DNA from 3 places in the Paraburkholderia sp. 22098 genome. Region 1 is predicted to be linked to each of the others. Evidence: riboswitches for the same ligand, from Rfam matches in the RefSeq annotation. Region 1 holds a riboswitch; each other region holds the start of a gene.
The links. A riboswitch is a leader RNA that binds a small molecule or an ion and turns the genes downstream of it on or off. The one in region 1 is predicted to bind cobalamin.
Positions count from the first base shown of each region.

Region 2: another riboswitch for cobalamin. It lies ahead of ACTJLB_RS15910 (CbtB domain-containing protein); the one in region 1 lies ahead of ACTJLB_RS11660 (TonB-dependent receptor domain-containing protein).
Region 3: another riboswitch for cobalamin. It lies ahead of cobW (cobalamin biosynthesis protein CobW); the one in region 1 lies ahead of ACTJLB_RS11660 (TonB-dependent receptor domain-containing protein).

Region 1 is NZ_JBQEPV010000004.1:538,287-544,004, reverse strand. It holds gene ACTJLB_RS11685 (SIMPL domain-containing protein) at 1-613, opposite strand, end outside; gene ACTJLB_RS11680 (EVE domain-containing protein) at 817-1,275, opposite strand; RNA gene ssrS (6S RNA) at 1,358-1,539, opposite strand; gene ACTJLB_RS11670 (cell division protein ZapA) at 1,702-2,016, opposite strand; gene ACTJLB_RS11665 (ATPase) at 2,013-2,369, opposite strand; cobalamin riboswitch at 2,587-2,867, shown strand; gene ACTJLB_RS11660 (TonB-dependent receptor domain-containing protein) at 2,960-4,876, shown strand; gene ACTJLB_RS11655 (FecCD family ABC transporter permease) at 4,904-5,718, shown strand, end outside.
Region 2 is NZ_JBQEPV010000006.1:432,871-438,588, reverse strand. It holds gene ACTJLB_RS15925 (FAS1-like dehydratase domain-containing protein) at 1-159, opposite strand, end outside; gene ACTJLB_RS15920 (2OG-Fe(II) oxygenase) at 405-1,232, shown strand; gene ACTJLB_RS15915 (CbtA family protein) at 1,384-2,178, opposite strand; gene ACTJLB_RS15910 (CbtB domain-containing protein) at 2,190-2,411, opposite strand; adenosylcobalamin (AdoCbl) riboswitch at 2,463-2,549, opposite strand; gene ACTJLB_RS15905 (histidine phosphatase family protein) at 2,628-3,218, shown strand; gene ACTJLB_RS15900 (ATPase domain-containing protein) at 3,413-4,930, shown strand; gene ACTJLB_RS15895 (ATP-binding protein) at 4,935-5,718, shown strand, end outside.
Region 3 is NZ_JBQEPV010000011.1:4,936-10,653, reverse strand. It holds gene cobO (cob(I)yrinic acid a,c-diamide adenosyltransferase) at 1-376, opposite strand, end outside; gene ACTJLB_RS22550 (cobalamin biosynthesis protein) at 373-795, opposite strand; gene cobA (uroporphyrinogen-III C-methyltransferase) at 792-1,559, opposite strand; cobalamin riboswitch at 1,790-2,034, opposite strand; cobalamin riboswitch at 2,104-2,384, shown strand; gene cobW (cobalamin biosynthesis protein CobW) at 2,542-3,645, shown strand; gene cobN (cobaltochelatase subunit CobN) at 3,652-5,718, shown strand, end outside.

The DNA.
Region 1 (5,718 bases):
TGACGGGCCGCGGCATGGCGCCGTTATGTCCGACGTTGACCTCGCGAATCGAATAACCGCTGTAGCCGAACGCCTGCGCGGACGAAGCCGCCTGCTCACGGAACGATTTGATTGCATCGCCAGTCAGCTTTTGTTCAGCAGCGCGCTGCGCCGCGGGCGACAGCGAGAACTGCACATTGCCGACCTGCATGATGGGCGCCATTTGCCCAGCAAGCTTCGACGCCGCGGCGAAGTCGTGCGACTCAAGCACGACCTCCGTGCGGCCGCGCCATGCGGAGATACGGCCATCGCGATCGGTAGACGGATAAATGGAGAACGAACCTGTGCGTGCGGTCACGCCACTCACGCCTTTGGCTTTTTGCAATGCCGAATCGGCACGCTGGTTCAGCGTTGAAGTAAGAGCCGACGGATCGCTCGCTTCCTGCTCGTAAAAGAGCGTGATTTCGACGACGTCTTGAGGCACTTCCGCGCTGGCCTGCGCGTTGAGCGACAGCACGCCGGCCGGTTGATAGGGCGCGACGCTCTGCGCGCGTGCCATAGCGGGCGTGAGCACGAGGGCTGCAGGCGCGGCGCAGACGAGCGCGAAAGCGAGTGCACGTGCGGTGTTTTTCATCTGTGTGGAACTCCTTGCTTGAACAGGATTGCGCACGATCCGGCAGGCGCGATGCAACGGCACGGCGCTGTGTGCGCCGTTGGTAGTCCGTTTGCAAGTGCGTTAGGCGCTTGTAACCTGAGCTTGGTTCCCCAATTTCACGGTGCGATGAGCAGCGGTGAGCGACATCGTTCGTGGCGCCGTTGCAGCAAGCATCGGCGAACTCAGGCGAGTCGCTTCGTGATGAAGCGCCACTCGGCTTCGGTGACCGGCGTGATGGACAGACGGTTGCCTCTCGCCAGCACGCGCATGTCTTTCAGCTCGTCGTGCTCGCGCAATGCGGCGAGCGGAATCAACGGAATCTTCTTCTTGAAGACCACGTCGACGAGCAGCCAGCGCGGCGCTTCCTGCGACGACTTAGGATCGTAGTAAGGACTCTTCTTGTCGAACTGAGTCGGGTCCGGGTAAGCGGTAGACGCTACCTCGGCGATCCCGGCGATGCCAGGCTCGGGACAACTCGAGTGATAGAACAGCACGCCGTCGCCGACCAGCATCGCGTCGCGCATGAAGTTGCGCGCCTGATAGTTGCGCACGCCGGTCCACGGCAACGTACGGTGCGGTGCGTTGGCAAGATGGTCGATGCTTGCTTCGTCCGGTTCGGACTTCATTAGCCAGTAGCGCATGAATCGAAAGGAACGTTAAGGTTGGAAAAGCCGGAGCCCAAACAAAAACGGCACCGGACAGTAGTCCGATGCCGTTCCAAATAAGGTCCCCGCCTTGGCCGCTAGGCCGGCATCCTGAACCGGGGGTTCAGAATTGGTCGCAGTTAGCAGCACTTCGGGTACATCAGACAGAGTGACGCGCACGCCCGTGCTACAAATTTCCGCAACCGTGCACATGGCATTGGTTCAAGGAATATATGACCTTGGCGAACCAGGCAGGGAAGCTAAACCGATGAAGCTAAAACCATTCAGGTGAAACGTTTGCCGAGTGTGCTCGTGCATGCTCTCACGCGCTTTGCTCAGCTGCTACGTGTGCCACCTGGTTGAATCTGCAGCCGACCCGAAGACCGGCCACTTCTACTTCCAGACACGTTGCAAACCTGCTGCTTACTGCATGGTGTACTGCTCGATCACAGTACCCAGTTGTTCGTTCATTTGATGCATTGTACGCCTGATTTCTTCAGCGGGAAATGCTTCTCCGTGACGCACGCTCGATTGCAGCTTAAGCAGTTCCGATGCCAGCGACAGCGCGGCCATGACAGCAATACGATCCGTGCCGCGCACGTTGCTGTTGTTGCGGATCTTCGACATTTCGGCGTCGACTCGTGCGACTGCTTCAAGCAGCGCGCCTTCCGTTTCCGGCGAGCAGGCGAGACGATAGGGCACGCCGAGAATCGATACTTCGATCTGCTTGGTGGTCATGCATTTTCTCCATGGCGAGTGGCGTCGCTCTCCGCTTCGACTTCATGCTGAGCGGGCTCGAGCAGATCGAGCTGGTTGTCCGGCTCGTTGTGCCCGCGAGCGCGCGGCAATTTTTCGAGGATCGCATTGAGCCGCACTTGAGCGTCGTCGATCTTGGCCGACAGCGCGTCGCGCTCCGCTTGCAGTGCATCGCGTTCCTCGCGAACCATGGCAAGTTCCGTGCGCGTGGCTTCTGCCTCGGCGCGCGACTGGGCGAGCTGCTCTTCAAGCGCAACTCGCGCTTCGTTGTGGCGCTGGCTGATCGCTATCAGCTTGCCGATATTCTGTGAGAGTGTTTCGAGTTCGGTGAGCATGTGCTGCGTCCTCTAAAGACCTCGCATTTTAGCGCGGAATGCCGCACGTTCCGACATTTGTCTCGTTTCGAGACGTAACAACACCGCTTTATGCAGGCTTTTTTCGACTGAAGATGAAAAAGTACTCGTGTGTCACAGATCGCGTCGGACAATACTCTGCTCCTGTCCGAATGATCGCTGTCGTGACCCGCATTCTTGACTGGCCCCGAGGCCGCTCATACACTGGCCGCACTCTGGTGCCCGCGCGCGCAATTCATTGCGCGTGCAGTTAAACGGGAAGCAGGGCGCGCCGTTCACCTGAACGCGCGAACCTGCGCTGCCCCCGCAACGGTAAGCGACCGCATTCGCTTTGCACTTCGTGCTTTGCAGTTCGCGTTTGCAGTTCGATCCCCATCGCGTGTTCCAGTTCAACATGCGAGTGTGCCACTGCGCGTCACGCGTGGGAAGGCGGGATCGAGCGTCGTCAGCCCGGATACCGGCCAGAGGGAGAGGCGCGCGCCCGCGAAATGAAGTCAAAAGCGCTCGCGCCTCGTTACGCGACGGCCTGCGGGGAAGCGGGCCGCGCACGCCATCCACGGGAAACTTCACTCATGCTGTCCCCTATCGCCCGCGCGGCGCTGCTCGCGTTTGCAGGGCTGCCGCAGCTCGCGCATGCGCAAGCCGCCGACAGTTCGCCTGCGCCGTCGGTTGCAGTCGCACCGGTCGCTACGAGCGCTGTATCCGTCGCCATCGCCGAATCATCACCTGCTGTTTTGTCGCCCGTCGTCGTCACCGCCGAGCGCGGACCTCAAGCGCTCGCCGACACGATTCCGCAAACGTCGCTATTCGATCAGCAGGACATTGCCGATACCACCGCAACCGATCTGCCGGGTCTGCTGCAACTCGCGCCCGGCGCGCAGATCTCGCGCACAGGTGGCCCCGGTTCGACAGCAAGCCTGTATCTGCGCGGCGCGTCGTCGACGCAATCGCTGATTCTCATCGACGGTGTGCGCGTCGATTCCGTGAGTCTCGGCACCGCGCAAATCGCGCAGATTCCGCTCGATCAGGTCGACCACGTCGAAGTAGTGAACGGCAACGTGTCGGCCTTGTATGGCTCGGGCGCGATCGGAGGCGTGGTCCAGGTGTTCACGAAAGACGGCGGCAATCATCCGCCGCGTTTCAATTTTTCCGTGGGCTACGGCAGCTACCACACGCAGACACAACAGGTAGGCGCGAACGGCGCGTTGGATATGGACGGCCGCACGACCTTCAACATCTCGCTCGCGCGTTCGAAGGACGACGGTTTTTCCGCGCTCAATCCTCGTGAGGCGCCGAATGCGAACCCCAATGCGAACGGCTATCTGAACGAGAGCATCTCCGCTTCGCTGCGCCATAAGTTCACCGACAACTGGGACGCGGGCGTCCGCTATCTGCAGTCGAACGGCAACAACAGCTACGACAATGCGTACGGCGAGCCGACCGATCTGAACAATCTGTACACGAAAGTGCGTCAGTTGTCCGCCTTCGCTAACGGCAAGCTAACCGACTGGTGGACCACGCACTTCATCGTTGCGCAAGGCGACGACCGCAGCGTGTCGAACACCAACGGTCTGTATAACGGCCGCTTCGACACCGACAATCGACAGTACACCTGGCAAAACGATTTCGCGCTGGCCGCGCAGCAGAAACTGCAGGTCGGCTACGAGCATCTGGACCAGAGTCTCGACTCCGATACGTTTGCCGCGCCCACTCGTCATGTCGACTCGGGCTTCGCCGGTTATACGGCACGCTTCGGGCGCAACCAGATACAGGCTAACCTGCGGCGCGACCAGTACTCCGATTTCGGCGGAGCGAACAGTTACTATCTCGGCTATGGCTTCGACATCACGTCGCGCTGGAAGCTAAGCGCAAGCTATTCCAGTTCGTTTCGCGCGCCGAGCTTCGACGATCTGTACTATCCGCTGAGCGGGAATCCGTCCATCCAGCCGGAGCGCAGTCATTCGATCGAAGCAGCGTTGCAGTACGCATCCAATGCGCTCGGTGTGATGCGTTTGAGTGCTTTCCAGACGCGTTATTCGAATCTGATCGACTATGAGCAGGTGACGCCGGGGATCTATCTGGCCGAAAACGTGGGCCATGCAAAAGTGCAAGGACTCGAAGGATCGTGGAGCGGCCATGTAGGTAAGACCGACGTGCGCGCGTCGGTGACGCTGCAAAACCCGGTCGACCTCGACAATGATACCGACCTCGTGCGGCGAGCGCGGCGTTTCGCGTCGCTGACGGTGAATCGCAGTATCGCAGGATGGCGCGTGGGCGGTGAGTGGATCGTGAGCGGTCCGCGCGAAGACAGCAGCGGCAAGCTCGGCGGCTACGGTGTCGTCAACCTGGCTGCCCGCTACAACGTCACGAAGGCATGGTACGTGGCCGCGCAAATCCAGAATGTGTTCAACAAGGACTATGAAACGGCCTACTCGTATAACTCGCCGCGGCGCGGTGCCTATGTCACGGTCGGCTGGCAGCAGCAGTGATGCCAGCGCCGTGCTGGGAACGCGCCGATGAGCCGTCATGAAGGTTCGATGCCCGCCACGCTTCACGCGATGACTGCGAAGCGCGCCGCCGCGATCTGGCTCGTGCTTGCTGTCGCTGCGCTTGCCGTATTGATGGCGTCGCTCGCATTGGGCAGTGTGTCGCTCGCGCCCGCGCGCGTGATCGAGGCGCTTTCGCCGCTGCATGCGGGCGCGTCTGACGCAAACTCCGCCGATCTCGCCGGCGAGATCGTGCGCACGCTGCGTTTGCCTCGCGCGCTGGCCGGTTTTGCTTGCGGCGCATTGCTCGCATTGGCTGGCGCGCTGCTGCAGGTGTTGTTGCGCAATCCGCTCGCTGAGCCATATGTATTAGGCGTATCGGGCGGCGCCGCAACTTTCGCGCTCGTCGCAATGATCGCCGGTTGCGCGTGGTGGCTCGTCGATGCGTCGGCATTCGCGGGCGCATTCGTGTCCATTCTCCTCGTGCTCGGCCTTGCACGTCGCGAGTTGTGGCGCGGCGAACCGCAGGACACGTCGCCGCGCCTGCTTCTGACTGGCGCCGTTATCGCGGCAGGCTGGGGCGCGCTCATTACCTTGCTGCTCAATCTTGCGCCGGACAATCGTTTGCGCGGCATGTTGTTCTGGCTGACCGGCGACCTCAATGGCAATGCGCTGCCGTGGACCGCGCTCGTCGCGCTGGTCGTCGTGCTGATTGCCATCGTGCCCGTTGCGCCGCGCCTGAATGTACTGTTGCGAGGCGACGCTGCCGCGCAGGCGTTGGGCGTTGCGGTCATGCCGTTGCGGTTGCGCGTGTATCTTGCGGCCTCGCTCGCCGCCGCAGCGGC
Region 2 (5,718 bases), on a different contig from region 1:
TAAGAAGTAAAGCCAGTGCCAAAGCGGCGGAACGGTATCGCCGCTTTGTTCGCGATCCAGCGTCGCGGCGAGAGCCGCGAGCGGAAACGCGGTAATGAGATCTTTGGCGACTCGCTCGGTGCCGAGCCAATCATCGAGTTTCTGGTGGTAATCCGACATGGACAAGCCTCCGGTGGAGCGACCAATTGACAGCACCTACTATGAACGACACGACGCGCTTCGCAAAGGTTATCGTTGGGCGGCGTCACTTTTTCCTGCTCGCAACTCACCGTTTTGCCGGACACATCGCCGGTTGATCCGTGCGCCTTCAACCTAGGGGAATTGCAGCGCAAGAGTCGGAGTGCGCGGCCTGAAAGACGCGCTTACACTCAATCATCGTTCGAAAATCGCTGAGGGAGACTCTGATGAATACGGTGGCGAAAAATGTCCGCGCCCAATCGCCGGAACAGGATCGAAAAACTGAATCGAAGCCGTTGCAGAGCCGCAATCATGCAAGTTCACTGACGGCGCGCATCGAGACGACTGATTGGTTTCACGTCGAAGAAGAACTGAACGGCTATGGCTGCGCGATGCTGCACGGGCTGCTTGACGCGCGCGAATGCGATGCCCTCACTGCGCTGTATCCCCGAGAGGACTTGTACCGCAGTCGCGTAGTGATGGCGCGGCATGGCTTCGGCCGTGGCGAATACAAGTATTTCTCGTATCCGTTGCCGCCGCTGATCGCACAGTTGCGCCGCGAGTTGTATCCGCATCTCGTGCCGGTGGCGAATCGTTGGAACGAGGTGATGGACATCGGCATCCGCTATCCGGGCGCACACACCGAGTTTATCGAACGCTGCCACGCTGCGGGCCAGACGCGCCCGACACCCCTAATGCTGCAGTACATGACCGACGACTATAACTGTCTGCATCAGGATCTTTACGGCGAGCACGTGTTTCCGCTACAGGTTGCAATTCTGCTGTCGGAACCCGGCGAGGATTTCACCGGCGGCGAATTCGTGATGACCGAGCAGCGTCCGCGAATGCAGTCACGCGCGGAAGTCGTGCCGCTGCGCAAGGGAGATGCCGTGGTGTTCGCGGTTCATCATCGGCCGGTGCAAGGCACGCGTGGTGTATATCGCGTGAATTTGCGGCACGGAGTGAGCCGTTTGAGATCGGGACAGAGGCATACGTTGGGAGTTATTTTTCATGATGCGATGGCGTCGTCGTCCGATGGCGTGGTCAATATGTAGTTGTTGAGCGTGCTCGCGATTGGCGGCGGTGACAGGGCCAAAAAATCACACCCGACAATTCCCAGCCCGTGTCATACCACCGCGCGCGCTCAACACCCACAGCCTTAACCACTCACGCAGCCAGCCGCTCAGCGCAAGCCGCCAGAAGACCTCAAGCCGACCGGGTCGCTGTGCGATTCCCGACACGCATGAACGCACTCCGCTCGACGATCGCGCCGAACAGCAGCCCGATCGTCGCCCACATGATCGCCTGCATGCCGAGTGCAGCCACACGGAATTTCCACAGCAGCGCCGCGGGAAAACCGGCCGGCGTTTCGTCGATCACGGGCATCGACATCTGCACCGCGGCAATGATGGCGATGAACACAAGTCCGGCCACGATCGAGCCGTTCCATGCGCCAAGTTTCATTGCCGCGCGGCGCCGGACCTTCAGCGAAAAAACCATCGCGGTCAGCGAGATGGCGATCATCAGAAAAAACAGGCCTGTGCGCGTTCCGATTGTCTCCGGGTCGCCGACCGCTGGCGGGTTCGCCGGATACTTGATGTTGGGAACGATCACCAGTGCGACGAAAGCGCCGAGGGCAAGCCACGCCGACAACGCACGCGCGCTCATCGCCCCCACTCGTCCGTACGCATAGGCAAACACCAGAGAGAACAGTCCGCCGAATGCCGCGCCGTAGGTCACTACGCCGGTCAGCAATCCCAATCCGGCTTGCGTATCGCGACTGACCAACTCCTGCTCATGCGCTTGCTCGTGCGCGTCCGCACCCGCAGCCGCACCGGCGTGCTCATGCTCATGCATTGCGCCGGCTCCGTCCCCGGCATTCTCTTCGAAGGCTATCGCCTGATTGACCTGCGGCTCGCCCGCCACTCGCGCAAACGCGAACGTGAGCAGCCCCGCGGCGATGCCTGCAAGCATCCCGCGCAACAACAACTTACCGACCATGTTCTGCTCCGTTAGTGGCAGGGAAAGCCGAGCAGATGGCGGCCGTCGTGCACGAACTCATGCACGTACATGCCAGGCACTAAAGACGTGGCGCCCTGTTCCGCACCGACGAAATACAGCGCGAGCAGCAGCAGCAATCCTCCGAACACGGCCCAAGGCAGCAGTTCACGCAACGGAATCGGCGTGGGCTGAATGGCGGGCTGGCCGGCGGAATCGAAAACAGCTTCAGTCATGATGGACATCTCCTGGGGTAGCGCGCCCCGTAGTCGATTGCAGAGGAATGATGCGAAGCTCAGGTCTGGCTTTCGGCTTGTGATGCCGATTACAGTGGCGCGACCGCGCCGGGCTTTCACCGGCTTCCGCGCTTCGCAGTGCGGCTATTCTACGCGCTAAACTTCCGCGCCAGCTATCACACAGCGACACGAGCGCATATTGACGGGAACTCAAAAATGAACCTGCGGCTGTTACTGGTCAGCCATGCGCCAACCGCGGCCATGCGCGCGGGCCGCTTTCCCGCCGACGATCCGCTCGACGCTCGCGGCCTCGGCGAGGCGCAAGCAGCGCGAGTGCGCCTGTCGTTTGCCGACAATGCAAGCGCATTCGTCAGCCCCGCCGCCTGCGCGCGCGAAACGGCCTTGGCGCTCGGCCTCGCTGCGAAGGTGGACACCGCGCTTTCGGATGTCGACTACGGCACGTGGCGCGGCCAACGCCTCAACGATCTTGCCGCGCACGCGCCAGACGCACTGGCAGCCTGGACGCACGACCCCGACGCCGCCCCTCACGGCGGCGAATCGTTCAGCCAGGTGGTGAAGCGGATCGGCGAATGGCTCGACGCAATAGACGTCGCGCCGGATGGCGCGTCGCACGCCGTCCACGATGTGGTCGCCGTGACGCATGCGCCGCTGGTCCGCGCGGCGATCGTCCATGTGTTGGGCACATCGCCAGCGGTGTTTTCGTGCATTGAAATCCCACCGCTCGCGGTCGTCGAACTGCAGCGCTCGCAACGACGGGGCTGGACATGGCGGCCGACGTCGTCGTGACCTTGCCGGAACAACCAAGGCTTATTCGTCCGATACCGACAGCCGCGCCGCCCACACGAACTGACACGGCGCTGATCACGCTTTCCGCCGCCGCACACGCGCCAACCACGGTCTTTTCGCAATAGGCATGCAACTTGCATTCTGGCGATACCGGCTGACGGACCAGGCCAATTATTCGATGCTATAACCACGCTATGTCAAAAGACGCTGCCACTCACAAGCCTACCCGCCTTTGCTCAGGAATCGAGGGAATCGATAACATCCTGGGAGGCGGCCTCACCCCACACCGCATGTACCTGGTGGAGGGCGCGCCGGGAACGGGTAAAACCACCCTGGCGTTGCAATTTTTACTTCAGGGCGCTGAGGAAGGCCAGGCAGGTCTGTACATTACGCTCTCCGAGACTCGTTCGGAGCTCATCTCGGTAGCTGACAGCCACGGCTGGGATTTGAGCCAGTTCCATATCCTGGAACTGGTCTCCGACGAAGGTCTGGATCCGCAATTCGAGCAGACGGTGCTGCATCCGGCTGAGGTCGAACTCGGCGAAACGGTGCGAAACGTCATCCAGCAGGTCGACGAGATCAAGCCTGTGCGGATCGTGCTCGACAGTCTGTCCGAGTTGCGCCTGCTTTCGCAGAACGCACTGCGCTACCGGCGGCAAATCCTCGCGTTGAAACGCTATTTCGCCACGCGCGCATGCACGGTCTTGCTGCTCGACGACAATACGTCCGACCCGGGCGACGTGCAATTGCACAGCATCGCTCACGGCGTGATCGCGCTCGACAACGTCGTGCACGACTACGGCGGCAATCGCCGGCGCTTGCGCATTGCCAAGATGCGCGGCATCAAGTTCCGCGAGGGATACCACGACTTCACGCTCGACACCGGCGGCATCCATGTCTATCCGCGCCTCGTCGCGGCCGAACATCACGCCAAATTCGATACACATGTGGTGAGCACGGGCACTGGAGGCCTCGACGCGCTGCTGGGCGGCGGACTGATACCCGGCACCAACGCGCTCCTGATCGGCCCTTCGGGTGTCGGCAAGACCACCACCGTGGTTTCGTGCCTGATTGCGGCTCTCGAACGTGGCGAACGCTGTGTCTACTATGTCTTCGACGAAACGCTGGTCACCCTTGTCGCGCGTTGCGCGACGGTCGGCATGAATCTGCAGCCCTATGTGGACAACGGACTATTGACGCTGCGTCAGATCGATCCCGCCGAGATCTCGCCCGGCGAGTTCGCGAGCGACGTTCGCACCTCCGTCGAGAAAAGAGGCGTGAAATATGTGGCGATCGACAGTCTCAACGCTTACCTGCAAGCAATGCCCGGTGAGCGCTATCTGCTGTTGCAGATGCACGAACTGCTCGGGTATCTGAACCAGCAAGGCGTCATGACGATGCTCGTGCTGGGACAGCACGGGATTATCGGCGAGGTTCAGAGCGATATCGATATCAGCTACCTGAGCGACGTCGTCATTCTGTTCCGCTATTTCGAACACCACGGCGAAGTGCTGACCGCTGTGACGGCGGTAAAGAGCCGCGCTAACGCCCATGAACGCTCGATCCGCCAGTTCCGGCTCACGAGCCGCGGCGTCGAAGTGGGTGAAGCGCTGCGCGACTTCGAAGGCGTGCTTTCGGGCTTGCCGTCTTATCGCGGCACCACGGCGCTACTTGGCTCGACGGAGCGTGTCATCGACACGTCGCGGCAGTAACGTCATGGAGCAACGGGTCCTGATTCTCGCGCCTTTTGGCCGCGACGCCGATGTTATTGCCGAGGTCCTGCACAAGGATCAACGTCTATGCGTGCCGTGCCGCGACGCGGACGCCCTCACCGAGGCGCTCGACGCCGGCGCGGGTAGCGCGCTCATCGCTGAAGAAGCGCTCGCCGGCGAGCATGCAACGCGTCTATTCCGTTGGCTGGAGCAGCAGCCGGCGTGGTCCGACTTTCCGTTCATTCTGCTTGCGGCCACGCGCGTGGGGCATCGCTCTGCGCGCGGGATCGAAGTGCTGGAGCGCCTGGGCAACGTGGTCGTGCTGGAACGTCCGCTGAACTCCGAGACGCTGCGCCGCGCGGTGGCCTCGGCGCTGCGCGCCCGTGCGCGGCAATATGAATCGCGCCGCCATCTGGCTGAGCGGATCGAAGCGCAGGAAGCGCTGGTGCAACTGAACGACTCGCTCGAAGGCCGCATCGCCGAACGTACGCATGAGCTCGCTTCAGCCAACAACCGGCTGATGATGGAAATTCACGAGCGCGCGAAAGTGCAGGCCGTGCTCGTTCAATCGCAGAAGATGGAAGCGCTCGGGCAACTCACCGGCGGCATCGCACACGACTTCAACAATCTGCTGAACGTCATCATGGTCAACTCGGAACTGATCTCCCGGGTGAGCAGTGACGAGCGCATTCGCGGCATGGCGGCCACGGTCAAGCGCGCAACCGAACGCGGCGCGAAACTGACCGGCCAGTTGCTGACGTTCTCGCGCAATAGCAACCTCGATCTGA
Region 3 (5,718 bases), on a different contig from region 1:
TCTGATAGTCGCCGCTTTCAATCATCCTGCGTGCTTCATCCCAACCTTTGCGTGCGGTGGCCATGTCGGCGTCGCGGTTCTGCGTGTTCCAGGTGTAGCCGTCGCCCATCGTCACGAAGTCACAGTTGGCAATAGCGCCGAGGAAGTCGCGCTCCGACGTATGCAGGGCGCCCTTGATGAACTGCACGACGCCAAGCCGCATGCCGTGGCCGAGCACACGCACGGCCATGCCGAAAGCGGCGGTTGTCTTGCCCTTGCCGGTGCCGGTGTTGACGATCAGCAGGCCCTTTTCGACGGTCGCGTTGGCCTGCTTCTTTTCGTGGCCTTCACGCCGGCGTTCGGTCATGCGTTGATGCGATTCGGGATCGGTCTTCATGGAAGGTCCTGTTGGATGGTGGTGACACTGTGTGCTGGCGCTGGTGCGGTCGATGCGATCGCCACGGTGACACCAGCGTAAACGGTTTTGCGGGCGATCAGATGTGCGGTGCAACCGGCGGCCACCGCAAGCAACGCGCACGGTTCGCATACGCCGTCCACGCCGAGATGCTCGCGCGCGGCAGCCGACGGTTCGTGCACATCTATCGCGAGGATCTGCTCGCGGTTGAACACTTGCAGCGCGAACCCGTGACGCGCGCAGAACTCCAGCAGGCCCGGCTCGTCGGCTTTCGTTTCAATAGAGGCTACCGTTGCAATCTGTTCGAACGTGTGCGAACCGAGCGCGGCGCGCACCGCCGTTTCGATCTCGTCCGCCGATGTATGCAGGCGGCAACCGATGCCCACGCTAAGCGTTTTCATTTCGCGTCCGGCGAAGATGCCGCATCTGATGAGCTTGCCGCGGCGGCACGCGCGAGCGCGAGCGACGCCACGCCGCCTATCACCACGATCGCAGGCGAGCCGAGTCCCGCGCGCGCGACGGCATCGGCGAATTCGCCAAGCCTCGAAAGCGCATGGCGTTGCTCGGGACGCGTAGCCGATTCGATCGCCGCACACGGCGTGTCGGCGCGCATGCCGGCTGCGAGCAATGCGCTGACGATATCGTTCAGCCGCCGCATGCCCATGTAGATGACGAGGGTCATGTGAGTGGCGGCGAGCGCCCCCCAATCCGGCTCGCTGCTGCCCGCGCCGTGGCCGGTCACGAATATCACGCCTTGCGCGTGATCGCGGTGTGTAACCGGAATGCCGATAGCTGCGGGCGCCGCGATTCCGGCTGTGATCCCGCTGACGATCTCTACCTCGATTCCGGCCGCATGCAGCGCCTGCTGCTCTTCGCCGCCTCTGCCGAATACGAACGGATCGCCGCCCTTGAGTCGCGCGACGCTGCGCCCAGCATGCAGATGCTCGAGCATTTGCGCGACGATGCCTTCTTGCGGCGTCGACGGATGACCGCCGCGTTTGCCGACGTAAACAATGGACGCGTCGGCGCGCGCAAATTGCAGCACGTCAGGATTCACGAGATCGTCGACGAGTATCACGTCGGCTTGTGCGAGGGCGCGCGTTGCCTTCAACGTCATCAGTTCGACGTCGCCGGGCCCTGCGCCGATCAGCCACGCGCGTGTCATCGCGCCTCGCTAACCGTGCACGGCAACGACGTTGCGCGCCCCGCCGGCATGCGCCATGCAGTGCGGCGCGCGAACGGGCCCAGGTGATTGGAGATCGAAGTCATTCAAGCGGTGTCTTCACGCACGACGGCACGCGCGGGTGCGAACCCGGCTGCCTCGCCGTGCTTCAGCGCCTTCACATCCGTCCCTCGCGGATTCCGGCTGCCGGCGGCGTGACGTCGAGAAACGCACGGCCGCCTCCGCATCTGGCCGGTATCCGGGCTGGCGGCCTCACGCGCTTTGCCTTCCCGCCCGCATTCGTTCGAATGTATCGGACAGTGGCATCGAAAACGCATGCGCGGCGCAGCATGAACATTGCACCGCAGGTCGCTTACCGTTGCGGGGACAGCACAGGTTGAGCGCGGGAGCGCTGCCTGTTTCCCGTTTAACTGCACACGCGAATGCATGTGCGGGCACCAAACGCGCGCATACGATAGCACACGAGAAGCCCGTGCGATAAGCGCGCCGGGCCCGCGTTTCCTTGACGGCGCCAGACGGTCGGCCTAAACTCGCACGCACTTCTGGTGCTCGTGTGCGCGCTCGTGCGCATGCAGTTAAACGGGAAACAGGGCGCCCGCCTGTCACGGTTTGGGTCAACCTGTGCTGCCCCCGCAACGGTAAGCGAAAAGTGACGTCACGGCGGTTTGCGTGGTGTCGCAGTGCCGGCTTCGGTGTCCACGCGCAAGGCCGCGTGGGCATATCACCACTGGGCGAGAAATCACTCGTCCGGGAAGGGGAAGCGGCGCTTTCGCCAGCCCGGATACCGGCCGGAACACGAAGGGCGAACGTCGCGGGGATGCGGCGCTGCGCTCATGCCCTCACACCCGTTTTCTGCGTTTTTCCTGTTGTAGCAAGGCCGTCGTTCATGCCCGAGGCACGCGCTGGACCTCATGCGTGCGGACTACGCCGGCCGGCGCCTGCAACTACTGGGATGGACCTCACGATGCAAACTCAAATGCGCAAGATCCCCGTCACCATCGTCACGGGCTTTCTCGGCAGCGGCAAGACCACTCTGTTGCGGCACATTCTTCAGCACGCAGGCGGCAAGCGCATCGCGGTGATCGTCAACGAGTTCGGCGAACTCGGTATCGACGGCGAAATCCTGAAGGGTTGCGGCATCGGTTGCGACGAGAACGGTGTCGAAACGGAAGGGCAATTGTATGAACTCGCGAACGGGTGCCTCTGCTGCACCGTGCAGGAGGAGTTTTTTCCGGTGATGGAAAAGCTCGTCGAGCGCCGTGAGCAGATCGACCACGTGCTGATCGAGACATCGGGTCTCGCGTTGCCGAAGCCTCTCGTACAGGCGTTCAACTGGCCGCAGATCAAAAACAGTTTCACCGTCGATGCGGTGATTACCGTGGTCGACGGCCCCGCTGCCGCGAGCGGCCAGTTCGCGGAAAACCCGCTCGCTGTCGACGCGCAGCGCAAAGCCGATCCGAATCTGGATCATGAATCGCCGCTGCACGAATTGTTCGAAGATCAGTTGGCTTCAGCCGATCTGGTGATTCTGAACAAAACAGATCTGCTCGATGAGGCTCGTCAGAACGCGGTCGAAGCCGTGATCCGCGAGGAGATTCCGCCGCAAGTGAAGGTCGTGCGCGCGCACATGGGGCAGCTCGATCTGCACACGCTGTTCGGGCTCGAAGCCGCATCGGAAGAAACGATTCACTTGCGCCACGACCATCACGGCTCGGCGGACGATGCGGATCATCACCACGATGAATTCGATTCGGTAGTGGTGCATGCAAACGTGCTGTCGCGTGACGCGGTAATCGCCGCACTGCAAGCGCTTGTTCAGAGCAACACGATCTACCGTGTAAAGGGTTTCGCGGCGTTGCCGGGCGCTGCAATGCGTCTCGTGATTCAGGGCGTGGGCCGGCGCTTCGACAGCTATTTCGATCGGCGCTGGCAACCCGGCGAGGCGGGCGAAAGCCGCTTCGTGCTGATCGGTGAAGACCTCGATCAAGCCGCGCTGCAGCGCGCGTTCGACGCGGCGCTGGGCGTGTCGAACGCCCAGGTGCCGGGCGTCGCAGCGCAACAGGCGTAAGCGCACATGCATCTGCTGCGCACCACGCCGGGCGGTTTCGTCGACGATACGCAAGGCGTGATCCGTATCGATCAGCGGCCTGCGGATATCGTCGTGCTCAGTTCTGCGGACACCACGTTGTCGCTGCTGGCAAGCGTGTTTCCTCGTCTCGGCGACGGCTTTCCGAGCGTGCGCCTCGCGAACGTGACGTATCTGCGGCAACCGGCGTCGGTGGATTTCTACGTCGAAGATGTGCTGCAACACGCGCGCGTCGTCGTAGTCGATCATCTTGGCGGCGAAGCGTATTGGCCGTACGGTATCGAACAGGTCGTCGCGCTAGCGGAGCGCAAACAGCAAACGCTCGCGATGTTTTCGGGCGATCTGCAGGAAGATCCCAATCTGCTTGCGCGCAGCACCGCGGACGCGGATCTGTGCCATCAGTTGTGGCGTTATTTGCGGGAAGGCGGTCCCCAGAATGCGGAGGCGTTTCTGCGCTGCATCGCGTATCGCGCGCTCGGTTGGGGACACGAGCCTGGGCCGCCCCGCGCGTTGCCGGCCGCGTCGCTTTACCATCCACAACGCGACACGCCGACAATCGCCGACTGGCAAGCGCGCTGGCGGCACGATGCGCCCGTCGCGGCGATACTGTTCTACAAGGCGCATCTTCAGGCGGCCAACACAGCGGTGTTCGACGCGCTGATCGAAGCGCTCGACGCACAAGGCGTGAACCCGCTGCCAATCGCGATTACGTCGTTGAAAGACGCGATGAGTCGCGAAGTCGTACAGTCGTTGTGCGCGCAACATAACGCGGCGCTCGTACTCAACACGACTGCGTTCGCCGCGTCCGCGATCGATGATCCCGAACCGCTCGCGCTCGCCGGCGACGCGCCTGTGCTTCAGGTGATTCTGAGCGGCGGCAACCGCGAGGACTGGCTCAAGGACAATCAGGGCCTGAATTCGCGCGACATCGCCATGCATATCGCGCTGCCCGAAGTGGACGGGCGCATCATCACGCGCGCGATCAGTTTCAAGGGACTCGCGTATCGCTGTCCGCATACGGAAGTCGACGTGGTGCGTTATCAGCCCGATCACGAACGCGTGAATTTTATTGCCGGGTTGAGCCGCCGCTGGTGCCGCCTGCGCTCGCTCGACAACGCGGACAAGAAACTCGCGCTGATTCTCGCCAACTATCCGATGAGCGAGGGTCGCATTGGGAATGGCGTCGGACTGGATACGCCGGCGTCGGTGGTCGGCATTCTGTCGATGTTGCGCGACGAAGGTTATCGCGTGGCAGCCGTGCCCGATAACGGCGACGCGCTGTTGCAGAAGCTGACCGAGGGCGTGACGAACGATCCCGTGGTGCGCGATCTGCGGCCCGCTTTGCAAAGCTTTGCGCTGGCCGATTACCTCACCCATTTCAACGCGCTGCCCGCCGAAGCGCGCAATGCGCTGAATGCGCGCTGGGGCTCGCCAGAGCACGACCCGAGCGTGCGGCGCGGCCGTTTCATGATTGCGGGTTGGCGTTGCGGCCACGTGTTCGTCGGCATTCAGCCGTCGCGTTCGCGCGAGCAGGGCGATTACGCGAGCTATCACGACGCCGAACTCGTGCCGCCGCATGCGTATCTCGCGTTCTATTTCTGGCTGCGTCATCAGTTCGGCATCGACGCGGTCGTGCATGTCGGCAAGCATGGCAACCTCGAATGGCTGCCCGGCAAGAGTGTTGCGTTGAGCGATACGTGCTGGCCGGATCTGATTCTCGGGCCCATGCCGCATCTGTATCCGTTCATCGTCAACGATCCGGGCGAGGGCAGTCAGGCCAAGCGCCGCGCGCAAGCTGTGATCGTCGATCATCTGATGCCGCCGCTCACGCGCGCCGAAAGTTACGGCCCGTTGCAGGACCTCGAGCGCCAGGTCGACGAATACTATGAAGCGCTGATGATCGACCCGCGCCGCTCGAAGCTGTTACGGCGCACGATCCTCGCGACTATCGTCGAACATAAGCTGCATGAAGAATTGAGCCTGTCCGAGCCGAAGGGTGAAGACGACGAAGATGTGTTGCTCACGCGCGTCGATGCGTGGCTGTGTGAGTTGAAA